DNA from 2 places in the Bacillus sp. 01N45 genome. Region 1 is predicted to be linked to the other one. Evidence: a T-box and tRNA genes for the amino acid it is inferred to sense, from the RefSeq annotation. Region 1 holds a T-box; the other holds one or more tRNA genes.

Evidence for each region. The T-box of region 1 lies ahead of ileS2 (isoleucine--tRNA ligase). A T-box ahead of a tRNA ligase gene usually reads a tRNA of that ligase, here a tRNA-Ile.
Region 2: it has a tRNA-Ile gene. The T-box ahead of ileS2 (isoleucine--tRNA ligase) is inferred to sense a tRNA for this amino acid. The anticodon was not compared.

The regions. Positions count from the first base shown of each region.
Region 1 covers NZ_JBFTQW010000001.1:202,528-212,045, forward strand. Annotated here, with positions in the region: gene AC1DMU_RS00940 (TraR/DksA C4-type zinc finger protein) at 1-72, opposite strand, end outside; gene ileS2 (isoleucine--tRNA ligase) at 230-2,995, opposite strand; T-box leader at 3,067-3,291, opposite strand; gene divIVA (septum site-determining protein DivIVA) at 3,343-3,849, opposite strand; gene AC1DMU_RS00955 (YlmH family RNA-binding protein) at 3,939-4,706, opposite strand; gene AC1DMU_RS00960 (YggT family protein) at 4,722-4,985, opposite strand; gene AC1DMU_RS00965 (cell division protein SepF) at 4,992-5,462, opposite strand; gene AC1DMU_RS00970 (YggS family pyridoxal phosphate-dependent enzyme) at 5,482-6,156, opposite strand; gene pgeF (peptidoglycan editing factor PgeF) at 6,153-6,971, opposite strand; gene AC1DMU_RS00980 (YlmC/YmxH family sporulation protein) at 7,089-7,367, opposite strand; gene sigG (RNA polymerase sporulation sigma factor SigG) at 7,540-8,319, opposite strand; gene sigE (RNA polymerase sporulation sigma factor SigE) at 8,477-9,196, opposite strand; gene spoIIGA (sigma-E processing peptidase SpoIIGA) at 9,216-9,518, opposite strand, start outside.
Region 2 covers NZ_JBFTQW010000001.1:544,025-553,542, forward strand. Annotated here, with positions in the region: gene pstC (phosphate ABC transporter permease subunit PstC) at 1-80, opposite strand, end outside; gene phoX (phosphate ABC transporter substrate-binding protein PhoX) at 108-1,025, opposite strand; gene AC1DMU_RS02890 (peptidoglycan D,D-transpeptidase FtsI family protein) at 1,357-3,489, opposite strand; gene AC1DMU_RS02895 (MFS transporter) at 3,599-4,876, opposite strand; gene sodA (superoxide dismutase [Mn]) at 4,992-5,603, opposite strand; tRNA gene AC1DMU_RS02905 (tRNA-Ile) at 5,825-5,898, opposite strand; gene AC1DMU_RS02910 (DUF1189 domain-containing protein) at 6,141-6,899, shown strand; gene yqfZ (protein YqfZ) at 6,971-7,336, shown strand; gene ispG (flavodoxin-dependent (E)-4-hydroxy-3-methylbut-2-enyl-diphosphate synthase) at 7,501-8,604, shown strand; gene AC1DMU_RS02925 (Fur family transcriptional regulator) at 8,684-9,097, opposite strand; gene AC1DMU_RS02930 (metal ABC transporter permease) at 9,111-9,518, opposite strand, start outside.

The DNA of each region.
Region 1 (9,518 bases):
AGCTAGCCTCTCTTGTAACTCTTTTCGCATCAATTGCAATTCTTCTTTGATTTCCATATACATTTCATTCACGTGTACATTCCTCCCAGCTGCAATGTACGATTAGTGTGTCCGAAATTTCTATGCTTACCTCACACACATTTTTCCTTCATAGGAAAGAGAGTGAAAGTTATTTTAATATATCATCAACAAAAAAACTGACTGTACTTACGCACAGTCAGTTTTTTTATTATTTTACATAGTTTTCTTTAACAACTGTTGCACAACGCTCACATAATGTTTCATGTTCAGCGTCTTTACCAATTGTTTCTGAAACTACCCAACAACGTTCACATGTTTCACCAGTTGCTTGAGCAACAACAACCGCTGTATGCTCATACTTCGGCGCATCTGCTGGCGCTTCTTCCATCATACCACCAAGTTTATACTCAGAAACGATGAATAATTGCTTTAAGTCTTCGCTAATAGACTCTAACATAGTTTTCATTTCTACAGTCGGATATAGCGTAATACTTGCATTTAATGACTTACCGATTACTTTCTCATTACGAGCTACTTCTAACGCTTTTAATACGTCATCACGCAGCGTCATAAATGCATCCCATTTTGTTTTTAATGCTTCCGCACCATCTAATTGTACAGCTTCTGGCATATTAGTTAATTGTACACTTTCTTCTGTTACACCCGGAATGTATGGCCATACTTCATCAGCTGTATGCGGTAAGATTGGTGTTACAAGTTTCGTCAATGCAACAAGAACATCATATAATACAGTTTGAATTGCACGACGATCTTCATGGTTTGCACCTTCAATGTATAAAATGTCTTTTGCAAAGTCTAAGTAGAATGAACTTAAATCAATTGTACAGAAGTTATGAATTGCATGATACACAGCAGCGAAGTCGTATGTTTCATATGCTTCTTTTACTTTTGTAATTAAGTCATTTAATTTCACTAACATGTAACGATCTACTTCACGAAGTTCAGCTACAGCTACTGTATTTTCACTTGGCTTAAAGTCATCTAAGTTTCCTAATAAGAAACGGAATGTGTTACGGATTTTACGATACACTTCTGCTACTTGTTTTAAAATATCATCTGAAATACGTACATCAGATTGATAGTCAACAGAAGATACCCATAAGCGTAAAATATCTCCACCTAATTGATCCATAATTTTCTTCGGTACGACGATGTTTCCAATCGACTTACTCATTTTACGTCCTTCACCATCTAATACGAAACCATGGCTTAGTACGCCTTTATATGGAGCTTTACCTGTTACAGCAACTGCTGTTGATAATGAAGAGTTAAACCAACCACGATACTGGTCAGATCCTTCTAAATATAAATCAGCTGGACGTTGTAAGTCTTCGCGCTCTTCTAATACTGCTTGGTGAGAAGAACCTGAATCGAACCATACATCCATGATGTCTGTTTCTTTACGGAATTCACCATTTGGGCTACCTGTATGTGTAAATCCTTCTGGTAATAGATCTTTCGCTTCACGCTCAAACCATACGTTAGAACCGTGCTCACGGAATAAATCTGCTACATGGTTAATTGTTTCATCTGTAATAATTGGATCACCATTCTCTGCATAGAATACAGGGATTGGCACACCCCATGCACGCTGACGAGAAATACACCAGTCACCACGGTCACGAACCATATTATGAAGACGAGTTTCTCCCCATGCTGGTACCCATTTTGTTTCCGCAACAGCTTCTAATAATTCTTTACGGAACGCTTCAATAGATGCAAACCACTGTGCTGTCGCACGGAAAATAATTGGTTTTTTCGTTCTCCAATCATGTGGGTATGAATGCGTAATGAATGTTAGCTTCAGTAACGCGCCTACTTCTTCTAATTTTTCTGTAATTGGCTTGTTAGCTTTATCATAGAATAAGCCTTCAAATCCAGGTGCTTCATTTGTTAATACACCTTTATCATCAACTGGGCAAAGTACTTCTAATCCATACTTTTTACCAACAACGAAGTCATCTTCCCCGTGTCCTGGTGCTGTATGAACACAACCTGTACCTGCATCTGTTGTTACGTGATCTCCTAGCATAACTAATGAATCACGATCGTAGAATGGATGTTTTGCAACTGTATACTCAAGTTCGCTACCTTTTACCGTTTTCACAACTTCAGCATTTTCCCACTCTAACGTTTTTGCAACTGTCTCAAATAGTTCAGAAGCAATAATATATTTTTCAGCATTTACTTTTACAATAGCGTATTCAAGTTCTGGGTGAACAGAAATACCTAAGTTTGCAGGTAACGTCCAAGGTGTTGTTGTCCAGATAATGAATTTCTCATCACCTTCTAATACGTTCTTTCCGTCTTTTACAGGGAATGCTACGTAAATAGATGCTGATTTTTTATCTTGGTATTCAATTTCAGCTTCTGCTAAAGCTGATTCACTCGTTGGAGACCAGTAAACTGGTTTCTGCCCTTTATAGATATAACCTTTTTTCGCCATATCACCGAACACTTTAATTTGTTGCGCTTCATAAGCCGGCTCTAAAGTAATATATGGGTTATCCCAATCTGCACGTACACCTAAACGCTTAAATTGTTCACGTTGACGTTCTACTTGTTCATATGCATACTCTGCACATAACTTACGGAACTCAGCAACTGTCATTTCTTTACGCTTTACACCTTTATTTGTTAAAGCTTGCTCAATTGGTAAACCGTGTGTATCCCAACCCGGTACATATGGTGCGCAGTAACCAGTCATTGATTTATAACGAACAATAAAGTCTTTTAACACTTTATTTAATGCATGTCCCATATGAATGTCACCATTCGCATATGGAGGTCCATCATGCAGTACAAATAAAGGACGACCTTTCGTATGTTCTTGTACCTTTTCATAAATATTCATTTCAGCCCACTGTTCTTGCATTGCAGGCTCACGTTTTGGTAAATTCCCACGCATTGGGAACTCTGTTTTTGGCATTAGTAATGTATTTTTGTACTCCATGCTCAATTCCTCCTTACATGTATAAAAGAAACACTTAAAAAACGGAATAAAAAAGAGACCTTCTCATCCCAAAAAGGGACGAGAAAGTCTCCCGCGGTACCACCCTAGTAGATCCTATACGTATGTATACAATCCTCTTTATATTCTTAACGCGAATATACGCCTACGCTTACTCTATTTGTTCAGCGCGGAACTCCAGGGTGATATTCCCATTATCTCCTTATCCTGAGCTTACACCATCCTCAGTTCGCTATATAAGGTATGAAAAAGGTACTTATCCCTATCTTCGTTTTTCTTAATAAATATGTTGTTTAAAATTATATGTAATAATGAGAAAAACGTCAAGCTTACACTGTTTCTTCTTTTTTCAACAGTTCATCTACTTCGTCTTCTAACTCAATTAGTTTATCCCAATCATCGTTGTTTAACATTTCAAGCTGTGTTTCTAATAACATACGGAAACGAGTGCGGAATACTTTCGCTTGTTTCTTTAGCTCTTCAATATCAAAGGCAACTTTTCTTGATTTTACTAACGCTTCGTTAATAATACGGTCTGCATTCTTTTCAGCTTCACGTACGATTAATTTTGCTTCTTTTTGCGCATTACGTTTTACTTCTTCCGCTGCTTCTTGTGCAACGATGATAGATTTGTTTAACGTATCTTCAATATTAGAGAAATGATCTAACTTCCCTTCTAATTGCGCAACTTTTTCTTCTAGAGCTTTTTTCTCACGAATGACTAATTCATAATCTTTGATAATTTGATCAAGAAACTCATTTACTTGATCTTCATCATAGCCACGGAATCCGCGACCAAATTCTTTGTTATGAATATCTAATGGTGTTAACGGCACAACGCCACCTCCAAGTAGTTATCTAAATTTCCTATTTCAATTATATCTTTTCTTCGACAAAATAGGAGGATTTCCTTCTAAAAAACCAATCATTTTAGTATACCATACAAAATTCTCCATTTGTCGCGCTTTGTTCTACCTTCTACAGAAAACAATTTACTTCGTCCATATCCTCTCACTGAAAAAACATCTCCTGGATAACATTCATAAGAAGTTTGCTCCACTGTTTTCCAATTAACTTTTACTAAACCATTTTTTATGAAAGGTTGTACTTTTTGTCTGGATATATGTAACATTTCAGCTAACATAACATCTAAACGAAGTGAAGAAACCGTTCCAGATTTCTCTCCCCACGTTTCTTGCATCTGTAGAATTTTTTCTCCTTGCACTGGTGATAAGGAGACTTTCACTTTCCCTATAGATTGTAAGTTCATCTCAATATAAGATACAACTTCTTTCGCGACTACAATTTGGGCACGATCTTCTTGAAGCAAAATATCACCACATTTTTCTCTCGTTAAACCAAGAGACATAAATGTACCTAATATTTGCCTATGTTCTAGCGTATAAAACTTGGAAGGATAGTCAATTTCCAATACTTCTACTTGAAATTCCTCTTCATTCACTACTAGATAGTCCGGATAAATGAGTGCTCTCTTACGCTCTGCATGAGGCGTTGCACCATCAAACTGTACAGCAACATCCCCTTGTCCTATTACCATAGTGACAATTTGTTGTTGTCTTGGATCAAGGAAGTCTGTTAACTTCACTTGATGGTACTCCGCTGCTCGCTTCCACTCTAACACCTTATCCACAAAGACCTCTTCATCGGGTCTGAAATGTTCATAGATGCTCATGTATTTAACCTCTTACTATAAGAAATAGTTGAATATACTTATTAAACCATTCGTAGCAAGCTTTAACGTGAAAATCGCAACGAGTGGAGAGATATCAATCATACCAAGCGGCGGAATAAATCTGCGAAATGGTTCTAAATACGGTTCACAAATACGCGCAAGAATTTCTCCAAAAGTTGATTCCTTTGCACCAGGGAACCATGATAGAAGAATGTAAATAATAAGTGCCCACGAGTAGATCTCGATAGCAGTAATTAAAACGTTTAAAACTGTTACCATGGCGTATTACCACCTCTTTATATTTGTGTCTTCTTCTTCACCGAATAACTCTGAAATTGCACCAACAATATCTACATTTTCAGGGGTACACATAAATGTTTTCGGTCCTATTTTTTGAATGTCCCCGCCTATAGCGTATACAGTACCACTTAAAAAGTCAACGATACGTACAGCTTGATCAGTAGACATTCGTTGTAAATTAATCACAACAGCTCGTCTACCTTTTAAATGGTCCGAAATCCCTTGTGCTTCCGAATATGTGCGTGGTTCTAATAAAACAACTTTTGAAGATTGCTTTGCCGTTTCAATGCTCACAACATTTTGTTTCGGTTGCGCTTTTGGAAACGCAACATCTTGTTGTTCTGGCGGATCTTGCTGCTTCTTCATGTCTGTTTGCTCCTTTTCATAACTATATTGAGCTGCTTCTTTTTCTTCCGGTGTATCAAAAAAGAAGTATTTTACTTTTGACCAACTCATAATAAGATTCTCCTTCCTTTTACGCTTTTCCTACTAAAATCGTCCCCAAACGAATATATGTAGCACCTTCTTCAATTGCAATCGTGTAATCATTAGACATTCCCATTGATAATTCTTTACATGGCGCATGTAATAATTCTAGCTCCTGCACCTCTGTTTGTAGCATACACAACTCCTTAAAACAGCGTCTGATTTCTTCCTCTTCTTCTGTAAACGGAGCCATTGTCATTAGTCCCACCACTTCAATCTTATCCAATTCTTGCAAACTTTGAATAAAAGAAACGGTTTCTTCTATTGCCAATCCTTGCTTTGATTCTTCAGATGATGTTTTCACTTGAATAAAACATTTCACTTTCTTATCAGCACGTTTTTGAATTTCTTTTGCAAGTGAAAGACGATCTAACGAATGTAAATAATCAATTTCATTAATGATTTCTTTTACTTTTCTCGTTTGTAATGATCCAATAAAATGCCAATTCACTTTTGAACCGAAATGTTCGTACTTCTGTAAGAAACTTTCATTTCTATTTTCACCTAAATCGATAATTCCAGCTTCAATTACTTCGTTTGTTTTTTCAATTCCTACCGTTTTTGTAACCGCAACGAGTTTAATATCTTGCAACGAACGTCCCGCTCGTACGCAAGATTGTTTAATTGCTTCATTTACAGTTGTTAAATTTTTTTGTACTGTCACTTGCTTTCTTCCTCCTTAAAACCTATGAAACTCAACATTCTTCCTGTCTTACCTTGATCACGACGATGAGAGAAAAATAGTTGTTCTTCACAGCTTGTACAAAGAGATGACATTACAATATTCTCTTCTTTTATGCCTGATTGTACACATAATATACGATTAATTTCTTTTAAATTAATTGCGTACTGCCCATCAGAAATTTTTTTATAAGGGACAGAGCCGTTTACTACTTGCTCTGCTGCTGTTAACACTCGATCATCAACAACGTAACAACAAGATCCAATTGCTGGTCCAATTGCAACATGAATTTCATCACTTGAAATCCCTTCTGCATTCCATTTTTGAATCATTTCCTTTGCAATCTCTTTTACAGTCCCTTTCCATCCAGCATGCGCAAGTCCTATCATACCATGTGATGGTGCATAAAAATAGAGTGGAACACAATCCGCGTAACATGATGTTAGAAGAACATCATTATTAGTCGTATAAATGCCATCTGTTTTTGAAATGCCGTCTTCATATGAATAGACGCCACTTCCTTTTTCCTGTTGTCCTACTTTTTCAACATGATGATCATGAACTTGTTCAGAGCAAATCCAGTTTTCTAATGGTTTTTGTAACTTATTTGCTAAAATGCGTCTGTTTTCATGAACGTTCTCCACGATATCATTCACATGTAATCCTAAATTCATCGCATGAAAGGAGCCCGTACTTACCCCACCATCTTTTGTCGTAAATCCAGCAGTAATGTTTCCAAGTTCTTTCCACGCTTGTAAATACAGTATACCGTCCACATATTTAAATGGTTGTCTCATAAAGTGACTCCTTTTAATTAAAATAACATAAAAAAGCATGGTACTTCCTGTCTATTTTACCATACTTTTATTTTTTCATAATGCCAACAGAAAAAAAAGAGGAATTTGTAATATTCTTTATGAAATTGTCGGTGTTTGTATTGATTCTGTTACAGAATTAACAGGATTTACTCTAACAAGTATGACATCTTCCCCAATTTTCATAATTTCCTCCCAAGGAATTACAATTTCTACATCCTTCCCAAAGATCCCTAACATACGTGCCTGTTTGGAAATAATAATAGACCCGATCTTCCCTGTGTTCATATCAATTTCAATATCTCCAATATTCCCAAGCCTTTTTCCATCTGAAATATTTATTACCTCTTTCATCTGCAACTCCGAAATTCTTATCATTTTCATCCTCTCCCTTATATATGACGAATTGAAAAAACACTGTTTCTCAAATTAACAGGAAGCACCCTCTACTAATCCCATATTATTTTCATTATATGAACACAGCTTCCCTACTATGAGCGAAGACAAACTATATTACATATAAAAAGGTTTCACCATAAATGGTGAAACCTTATCCTTGAATCGTTTTATTCATTTGTTTAATAGCTGATTTCTCTAAACGTGACACTTGTGCTTGAGAAATCCCAATTTCTTCTGCAACTTCCATTTGTGTCTTTCCTTGAAAGAAACGTTTTCGAATAATCATTTTCTCACGATCATTTAAACGCTTCATCCCTTCTTTCAGTGCTAACTCTTCAACCCACTGCTCGTCCTTTTGTTTTTCATCACTTAACTGATCCATAACAAAGATAGGATCTCCCCCATCGTTATAAATCGGTTCAAATAATGAAACTGGATCTTGAATCGCATCTAATGCAAAAACAATTTCTTCATGAGTCACTTCAAGCACTTTTGCAATATCCATTGCTGTTGGTTCTTTTGAATTTTCTGCAATCAATTTCTCTCTTACTTGTAACGCTTTATACGCAATATCTCGTAATGATCGAGATACGCGAATCGGATTATTATCACGCAAATATCTGCGTATTTCCCCAATAATCATCGGCACAGCATACGTTGAAAATTTTACATTTTGGCCTAAATCAAAGTTATCAATGGATTTCATAAGTCCGATGCAACCAACTTGAAATAAATCGTCAACATATTCTCCTCTGTTATTAAATCTTTGGATGACGCTCAGTACAAGACGTAAGTTTCCATTCACTAATTTCTCTCTTGCGCTTATCTCTCCACTTTGCATTTCACGAAATAATTTACGCATTTCATCATTTTTTAGTACGGGAAGTTTAGCTGTATCAACACCGCAAATTTCTACTTTGTTTCTCGTCAAAGTGTTCCCTCCTATCGGGAGTTGCTGTACAGTGTAAAGTATTTCCTTTGAAGGGGATTTTATGCATGCGGTTTTCTCTTCATTTTTCATTTTCGTTGTCTCTTCTCATACAACGAAAGAGAATAAGACCAGCCTAGATAACGGCTGGTCTTATTCTTTACACCATTTTATTAAATTCTTTTCGTAATCTTTTTATGATTCTTTTTTCTAAACGCGAAATGTATGACTGTGAAATCCCAAGCATATCCGCCACATCTTTTTGCGTCTTTTCCTCTTCTCCAGCAAGCCCAAACCGAAGTTCCATAATTTGTTTTTCACGATCATTTAATTGATGCAATGCTTTCATTAGAAGATGACGATCTACAGTAGCTTCTAAATCTTTTGTAATAATATCATCATCTGTACCTAATACATCTGATAACAAAAGTTCATTCCCATCCCAATCGATGTTAAGCGGTTCGTCAAAAGAAACTTCTGAACGATTCTTATTATTCCGACGCAAATGCATTAAAATTTCATTTTCTATACAACGTGAGGCATATGTCGCTAATTTTATTTTCTTTTCCGGATTAAATGTATTCACTGCTTTAATAAGGCCGATTGTTCCTATACTAATCAAATCTTCAATATTTATCCCTGTATTTTCAAACTTTCTTGCTATATATACAACTAACCGTAAGTTGCGTTCAATCAGTAACGATCTTGCTGCCTGATCTCCTTTTGGCAATTTATTCAAAAGAACTTCCTCTTCTTCTTTCGTTAACGGTGGTGGCAACGCTTCACTTCCACCGATATAATAAATTTCATCGGTCTTAATTCCTAATTTCAACAATACTTTATACCAAAGGTATACTAAATAAAATTTTAATTTCATCATATTATCCCGCCTCCCATTATTAAGCAATTACCATTTTTTGCGAAATTAACATTTTCGGATGCACAATACATTGATACTCTCCATTGGTTGACAACTGTTGTGTATTTAATCCAATCAATACTTTGCTGACTACAATAGAACTACCTTCATGATAAATTTGCACACTGTCTGGCTTAATTGCCCATAAAAATTGATTCTCTACTCCTACTGCTCTGAAAGGAATTAAGCGTAATTTTGTCGCCCAGCCAGAATCATTTTCTGGTATTTGAGGAATCTCTGTTTTGGAATAAATTTGTTCTGTTAACCAAGCTGGCAAGCAATG
Region 2 (9,518 bases), 340 kb from region 1:
GTTTTTTTTCTTTGTTTTGTATTTCTTTCAATCAAATTTTGTACAGAAAATGTAATTTGACTTTTGTCATTATGAGCCAAAGATGAAAACCCCTTTCCACCCTGACATTACCTTTTTATTTCTGTTAACATCCGCAGCTGTTCATTATATTTTTCTTTTGGTAATTTTACATATCCAACCTCTTCAGCGAGATTACCAACATGCTGAATCATAAACTCAATATAATTTGCTACATTCATTTTATTTCGGATAGATGCATCATTCACATAAGCAAATAGTGGCCTAGATAATGGCTTATACTTACCTGATTGAATGGTATCTTTCGTCGGAAGTACACCATTCACTTTTATTGCTCTCACCTTATCTCGATTGGCCATATAATAAGCATATCCTACAAAAGCAATGGCATTTTTATCATTCATTACCCCTTGCATAATAACTTGATCATCTTCAGACAAAGAGACTTTTTTTACAATGCGACTATTTTGTAAGATGACATTTTGAAAATAATCATACGTACCAGAGTCTACACCTGGCGCATAAAACTTCACCTGTTCACGTGGCCATGAAGAATGAATTTGTGACCATCGCTTTTCGTTTCCATCTTCACTCCATAATAGACGTAACTCGTCTACCTTCATATTGTTTACCCAAGTATTTTGGCGACTCACAACGATCGTAAGACCATCGTAAGCGACTTCAAACGGTGTAAACTGAATAGAGTTTTTCTTCATTTCATTTTCTTCCACTTGTTTCATTGCTCTCGAAGCATTATTTATATCTACTTCTCCTTTACTGAAACGATTAAATCCTCCTCCTGTTCCAGAAACACTGATAGAAATTTTCACGTTTGGATGCGCCTTTGTATATTCCTCCGCTACTGCTTCTATAATAGGGAAAACTGTTGAGGATCCATCAACTCTCACTTCTCCCATTTCATTCACAGCAAATACAGTAGACGTGCCAACATAAAGAAAACATGTCGACAGCATGAAAACTTTAATCGATGCACTTATCCATTTCACGTGTTCTTCCTCCTAGAAGTAACCGGAAATAACAGGATTACAGATATAAGAATACTGCTAAACTATTAATTCGGTTTTAATTGTTTGTAAAAGTTTTGTAAAGTTCCACAAGAATCAACATAAGGGGAAACTTGAATCCGTAGCCACCGTTCATCTTCACTGATGATTGGTCTATAAAACCGTTCTCCTTCAGAGGAGATACATACATATCATTTGTGAGATTCCTCAATTTTCCGATATGATATGCTTGTCCATTTTATTAAAACGTATGCATGAACCATAAAAAAAAGCACACTATCTTTTCAGATAGTGTGCTTTTTTTACAACTTTTTTATTCGTCATCTTGATCTTGATTTTTCTTTTTCTTTTTATTATCTATTTCCTCTTTTGAAGCTTCGCCATTTTCTATTTTTTTCAAATCAAAGTACGCGTCCATAATATCACGACTAATATATCCGTTAATACCTGATTTATCATCCACCCAAGGTACAACAACAGAAAATGCTACTTCAGGGTCTTCAAGTGGCGCATAACCTACTAACGTTAAGTTATATGTTTCTTTACGCTCACCGTTTGCCTTTCTACCTATCTCTTTATCTCCGCCATACACAGTTTGAGCTGTACCTGTTTTACCAGCAGCTTTATATGGTGCACCTGTAAAGTATTTCGTAGCTGTACCACCAGAATCGTTAAATACTTGTCTAAATCCTTCTTGAACACGTTTAATTTGTGATTCAGGCATATCAATACGATTTAGTACTTTCGGTTCCATTGAATGAACCACTTTTCCAACTTCGTCTGGTTTCACTGCCGGTTGACGAATTTCTTTCACAACTTGCGGCTGCATACGGTAACCACCATTTGCAATTGTTGAAACATATTGCGCTAATTGAAGTGGTGTATACGTATCATACTGTCCAATTGATAAATCTAATAAGAAACCTGGCTGAATTCCTTTACCTGTTTGGCCCGCTGATTCATTCGGTAAATCAATACCTGTTTTCACACCAAGTCCAAACTGTCCGAAATAATAACGCATCGTATCAAATGCTTTTTGTGGTATATCTAACGTACCACCTCTCACATATTGAACACCTGCGAGATTCATCGCCGTTTTAAACATATAAACGTTAGAAGACATTTTTAATGCTGTCAAATCATTAATAGATCCCATCGTCTTCCAAGAAGATTTTTTCGGCGTTCCTTTCAATACGATTGGTTCATCAAGTTGGTAGGAACCTGGTTGAATGGCATTTGTTTGATATCCTGTAAGTACCGTCGCACCTTTTACAGTTGATCCCATCGGATAAGAGCTTGTCATCGTTCCTAATGCGAAATCTTGCACTTTCGTTTCGCCATTTTCTTCCACTAACTGTTTCCCTGCCATAGATAAAACTTCACCATTTTTCGGATTCATCATTACAACAAATGCACGATCTAAAAGAGGTTGTCCCCCTTTATATCTCAATAAATTTTTAGTGATAATTTCTTCTACACGCTTTTGTAATTCCATATCAATTGTTAAATTCAGATTGTTACCACTTTGCCCTTTTGATACATTAATCGTTTCTAAAATATTACCGTTTTTATCTGTAATATTTCTCACTTCCGCTTTATTACCGTGCAAACTATCTTCATATTGCTGCTCAAGATAACTTTTCCCTACGCGGTCATTTCGATTATAATCACGAACAAGATAGTAATCTAGTCTTTCTCTCGGTAAACCTTCATCAGACGTTGACACCCCGCCAAGTACACTTCGGAATAAATCATCATAAATATACTTTCGATCCCAATCAACATTTGTATCTACACCCGGTAATGTTGCTAGATTTTCACTAATAATCGCGTATTCTTTTTCTGTAGCATCCTTTTTAATGACTTGTGGCGTCATCGCATATCCGCCGTCCATTTTGCTTTTAATCGCTAGCACTTCTAAATCTTTTGCGGATAATTGATTCACTTCTTCTTCTGTCACGCGATTTCGTTGACGCTCATCTACTTCTTTATCGTCAATTTTTTTATCTTTTAACTCTTGACGATCTTTATTCGTAATTTTTTCTTTAGCTTCCTCTTTGTGCGTAGCAAGCCAATAGTCTTTTTTATCGCGATCTGTTAATTTATCTGTCGGGACTTCAATCAAATCTGCTAACTTTTCCGCTGTTTCTAAGCGAGCCTCTGCAGTTGACCCTTTCATTTTTGTAAATGTAATCGTACGTACAGCTGCATTATCTACTACAGCTCGCCCATAACGGTCAAATATTTTCCCACGTGGTACAGGATTACTTATCGTCGAGTTCTCTTTCCTCTCCACTTCATTCTTATATTCCTCACCGCGAACAATTTGTACATATCCAAGCCTTACAATAACCGCGGAGAACATTAAAAACACGCAGAAAAACAGCACGTTTAACCGAAAAGGAACGTGAGTCTTTTTCTTTTGTTGTTTCTGCTTCTTGCTCATACAAACCCCCTCTACCAACAGCTATGTAATGTGAAAGGGACACCTTCATACAGGTGTCCTCACTGCTGTCTTACATCTTTTTCTATTCTAGCATAAAACAACCGAGAAGTTAACCTTCTGGTTCTGTTTGATTCTGCGCAGTCCCTTGCCTTACAACACTTGTTTTACTTGCATTTCCCTCATCATATTTGACATTTTTAACTGCAAAATAAATAAGGAAATGTCCTGCACCTAAAATACATAATAAGTAAGGTAAACTTTTTTCAGGCGGAAAGAATAATACAGCACATAAAAAACTTAAAATCGAACAAATTCTTCCTGCATTTAACCATAATTCCCGGACAACTACATACTCTACACGCCACTCTCTCGCATTTTTCGCTCTGCCAATTACATCATATGTCATGGACCCGTACGGAACGAGCAAAATAGGGTATGCAACCGCAATACACGCTGCATAAATAAGTAATTTTGCGTATGTAACGTCGAATATAACTAAAAATACGACAGCATATAAAATAATGCCTCCAAGCAAAATTGCTTTTTTCCGCCACTCTTTCTTTAACATACGAGTGACTAAGTAGTAACATACAAATGATACAGCAGAATTTACTAAGCTATATTTTCCTAAGGCGAGTTCGCTATCCGTCGCTAAATACACGTACACGGAAATCACAAAAATAAACGTTCCCTCTCTCAACCCTTGGAAAAAATGAGCACGTGTAATTCTTCCCCAATTTTTATCAATCTGCCGCTCTTTCAATACTTGTACAATTTCATACCGTCCTTCACATTCTCTCTTAGATACAAAAAAGCTTAAAATAACAGCAATTGCAAATAACACTAACGAAAGAAAGAATATGACCGTATAGCCGCTCCATTTTTCCATACGTGAAATTGTGTATCCAGCTGCTATCGGTCCAATCATGCCAGAGAAGGATGTAAGAAGTCCAAGAAACCCATTAAAGAAATCTCTTGTTTCTGGTTCTGTAATCTCAAATGTTAATAAGTTAAACGCGAGCCAGTAAAAACCATATCCGACTCCTAAAAGAGCCCCCATTAATAAAATATAGTGAGAAGCGCTTTTTCCCGCTACTAAAACAACGATAAAAAAAATAGCTAACGTGCCTACGCCTATTCGTAACAAGATTGAGCGATCAATACGCTTCGCTAATTTCCCACCTATAAGAAATGTGAGAGGCTGTAATACAACGCTGGCCAAATTATACAAGCCAAGATTCACATAATTTTGTGTTTGTTTCCATAAATAAATGTTAACAAACGTATTCGATAAAGAAATTGCGAGCGTGTATAAACCTCCAATAAGGAGCAACAACACTAAATCCCGATTCACTTCAACGTCACCAATTATATGTTTCCACTTCATACACAACTCTCCTTTACTTCATGTTCTAGTCTTCCAAAGACAAGCCCAATTATGTAAAAGGAAGCATAGAAAAAAGCTAGGAGCATTCTCCTAGCTTTTTCTATCGTTATTACAATTATTTTGCTTCTTGGTAACGTTTTTCAGCAGCGTTCCAATCTACAACGTTCCAGAATGCACCGATGTAGTCAGGACGACGGTTTTGGTAATTTAGGTAGTAAGCATGTTCCCAAACATCTAAACCTACAACTGGAGTTTTACCTTCAGTTAGAGGAGAATCTTGGTTTGGCGTGCTTGTTACTTCTAGCTCACCATTGTTTACTACTAACCAAGCCCAACCAGAACCGAAACGAGTTGCGCCAGCTTTTGCGAATTCTTCTTTGAATGCATCGAAGCTACCGAATTTCGCTTCAATTGCAGTTGCAAGTTCGCCTACTGGTTGTCCGCCGCCGTTTGGAGATAAGATTGTCCAGAAGAATGTATGGTTAGCATGTCCGCCACCATTGTTACGTACTGCTGTACGGATTGCTTCTGGTACTTCGTTTAAGTTTGCAACTAATTCTTCTACGCTTTTGTCAGCTAATTCTGCATGACCTTCTAAAGCAGCGTTTAAGTTTGTAATGTAAGTGTTATGATGTTTTGTATGATGGATGTTCATTGTTTCTTTGTCAAAGTGAGGCTCTAAAGCATCATACGCATAAGGTAAATTTGGTAATTCGTGTTTTGCCATTGTTATATTCCTCCCAGTTTATGTATTGCCACTTAAGTGACATACAACTTCATTCTACCCTAATTGCCATAGGGTGCAAACAAATAAATCACATTGTCTTGCTATCATTAACGTAGCAAAAATCCCACTTCTTTTCAATTAAAATGCTCATATATTCCGTAAAAAAAGCTCCCTTCTACAAGGAAGCTTCCCACTGACATAATAAACATGCGAAATGGATATGGACCCTGTAGGACTCGAACCTACGACCGGACGGTTATGAGCCGTCTGCTCTAACCAGCTGAGCTAAGGGTCCACAATTATGTATGTAACAACATATCAAATAAAGGAATTCCTATCGGATATATCCTTTAAGAAATGTAAGATAAATTTACCATATGGCAAAGAAAAGTGTCAATTGTATTTTTCTCATATAAAAGAAGAAAATTAATAAAAAGAAATTTAGTTATCTCCACTATATGTAAATATAATATATCTTGAGATTCTCTAGATTCCTACGTTACAATGATTTTATACATACATAAAGGAAGTGAATCTATGTCCATATTTACCCAATTAGCAAAAAGCGTATATTCGCCTAAAGATATGGCGTTATTCCGTTTTCAAAAAATCGGAAAAACCATTTTGTATATTATGCTACTTTGTCTAATCACTACTATTCCAAGAACATTCTTTTACGGCAGCTTTATTCAAGATAGTGTTACCATGGTAAATCAAGCAATTGAAAAAGATTTACCTGATTTTAAAATCGAAAACGGTGAACTAAAAGCAGATATTGAACAACCTATTCTAAAGGAAGAAGGAGATGCTCTTTTCGTATTTGATCCCAATACAACAGATATAGAAACATATCAAAACAAAACTGGTTTATTTATTTTAAAAGATAAAGTAGTTTCTATAGGAAATGGTCAAACACAAACATACTCCTATAATGATTTATTAGGGACATCTCTTGAGAAGAAAGACTTGCAAGATTTCATTTCTGTATTCGATAGTATTTATCCAATTTTACTAGCTGTTATCGGCGTGTTAGTATATCTATTCCAATTGTTTATTACTTTCTTAGGAATTACTTTACTTGCGTTTATAGGTTCTGCTATGAGCGGTCAACGTAAATTATCTTATAAGCAAGTATGGACGTTAACTGCATACAGCTACACAATTCCAACAATCTTCTTTATGATTATGGATCTATTCAAAATTGTTGTACCTGGTTCAACATTCATTTATATCGCAGTTGTTTTAATTGTTCTTTACTTAACGATTAAAGAAGTTCCAAAACCGAAAGAAAAATAAAAACGAAAAAATGCCTAAATAGGCATTTTTTTTTTGGACAAGCATATATTCCTAGCAAAGGAGTGAAGAATATGAAAAGATTAGGTATATTCTTATTCGTGCTTGTTCTTGGTTATATATTTTATTACGATATAAAAATCGGCACTTTACCGATGTTAAGTTCATATAAAAAAACAACCGCTGCCCAAACGATAAAGCAAGAAAATACAGATACAAAACAAAAGAAAGAGAACAAAGCAGAAAAAGAAACAGATGTAACTTATAAAACAATCGAAGTCAAAACAGGTGAGACAGTTCTTTCTATTACCGAACAAATCAATAAGAAAAAAATCCCTTCCATTGAAAAGGTAATTGATGACTTTAAACAACTAAACAAAAGTACATCTGCTACAAAAATACAAATTGGAAAGTCTTATAAATTCCCGTTATATCAATGAGCAATCACTTAATCCTTGTCAATTACATAAAGGCGCTGATACAATAGTAAAAGTGAAACCGAGCACTTCGGTTTCTATAGCCCTGTATCACGTATACTTTCATTGATATGAGGGACTAAATAAGAAACTTCTTTTATAAGGAGAGCGATCTATTCGTGAATGAAATGACTCATCGTACAAAAACACGTCCAGTTAAAGTCGGTAATTTAACAATTGGCGGTAATAATGAATTAATTATACAAAGTATGACAACAACAAAAACACATGATGTTGAAGCAACAGTTGCTGAAATTAAACGTTTAGAAGAAGCTGGCTGTCAAGTCGTCCGTGTTGCTGTTCCAGACGAACGCGCAGCAAATGCTATTGCTGATATTAAAAAACAAATCAACATTCCACTTGTTGCTGATATTCATTTTGATTATCGTCTTGCTTTAAAAGCAATTGAAGGTGGCATTGATAAAGTACGTATCAATCCAGGTAACATTGGTCGTCGCCATAAAGTAGAAGCTGTTGTAAATGCAGCAAAAGAACGCGGTATTCCAATCCGTATCGGTGTAAACGCAGGTTCATTAGAACGTCACATTTTAGAAAAGTACGGATACCCAACTGCAGATGGTATGGTCGAGAGCGCCCTACATCACATTAAAATTTTAGAGGATTTAGATTTCCACGATATTATCGTATCTATGAAAGCCTCTGATGTTAACTTAGCAATTGAAGCATATGAAAAAGCTGCTCGTGCTTTTGATTACCCATTACATTTAGGTATTACAGAATCCGGAACATTATTTGCCGGAACTGTAAAAAGTGCCGCTGGTCTTGGCGCAATCTTAAATAAAGGCATCGGAAATACACTACGCATTTCATTAAGTGCTGACCCAGTTGAAGAAGTAAAAGTTGCGCGTGAACTATTAAAGTCATTCGGTCTTGCATCTAATGCAGCAACACTTATTTCTTGTCCAACTTGTGGTCGTATTGAAATTGATTTAATTAGCATCGCTAACGAGGTGGAAGAATACATCTCTACACTAAAAGTACCAATTAAAGTTGCAGTACTTGGTTGCGCTGTAAACGGTCCTGGTGAAGCTCGTGAAGCTGATATCGGTATTGCCGGTGCACGTGGAGAAGGATTATTATTCCGTAAAGGGCAAGTTGTTCGTAAAGTACCAGAAGAAATAATGGTAGAAGAACTGAAAAAAGAAATTGATGTAATTGCTGCTGAAATGGCTGCTGAACGAGAAAAAGAAAAAGAAACACAAGAACAATAAAAAGAAGGTTGCCACAATATTTGTGGGCAACCTTCTTTTTTACGTAAAAAAGCTCGTCAGTTATGTAACCGACGAGTTCTTATTTTGCACATTTTGGACAACGGCCATATATTTCAAACTTATGACCGGTTACTTCATAACCGTTAAAATCTTTATTCATAAAATCCATCGGGCAGGAAGTAATCTCTTTCGTTCCCCCGCAATCTAAACAAATAAAATGATGATGATGTTCCATAATAGAACATGTAAAACGAAAATGTTTTTCACCATTTAATTCCGTTTGTTCTAAAACACCGATTTCAGCAAACACCGTTAAGTTACGATAAATCGTATCAAAGCTAAGACCTGGATAATCATCCTTCATATGCTCTAAAACGTCTTTCGCCGTTAAATAACGATTGTGAGCTGCAAATAACCTGAGCATTTCTTCCCTTTTCCCCGTATGTTTGTATCCTTTATCTTTCATTAGGCGTAAAGCTTCTGTTAGATTCATATCTATCCCTACTTTATGCAGTTTTTTTCTTTTTCCATAAAATCGCACCAATTAAAATAAGAACTGCTATCATAACAATTGTACCACCTGGTGCTAGATCAAGTTGATATGAAGCAAACATTCCACCAATTACTGCAATTTCACCAAATAAAATGGAAAAGAAAATTGTTTGTTTAAATCCATTCGCAATACGAATACTTGCTGCAACTGGTAACGTCATTAATGATGATACGAGAAGAACCCCTACTACACGCATTGATACTGCAATAACAAGAGCAACCAATATAATGAAAATAAAGTGAATCCACTTTGCACTCAAACCGGTTGATACAGCATATTCCTCATCAAACGATAGTAAAAATAACTCTTTGTATAATAAAGTGATCGTTACAATAACAACAATTGCTACAATGCCGATGAT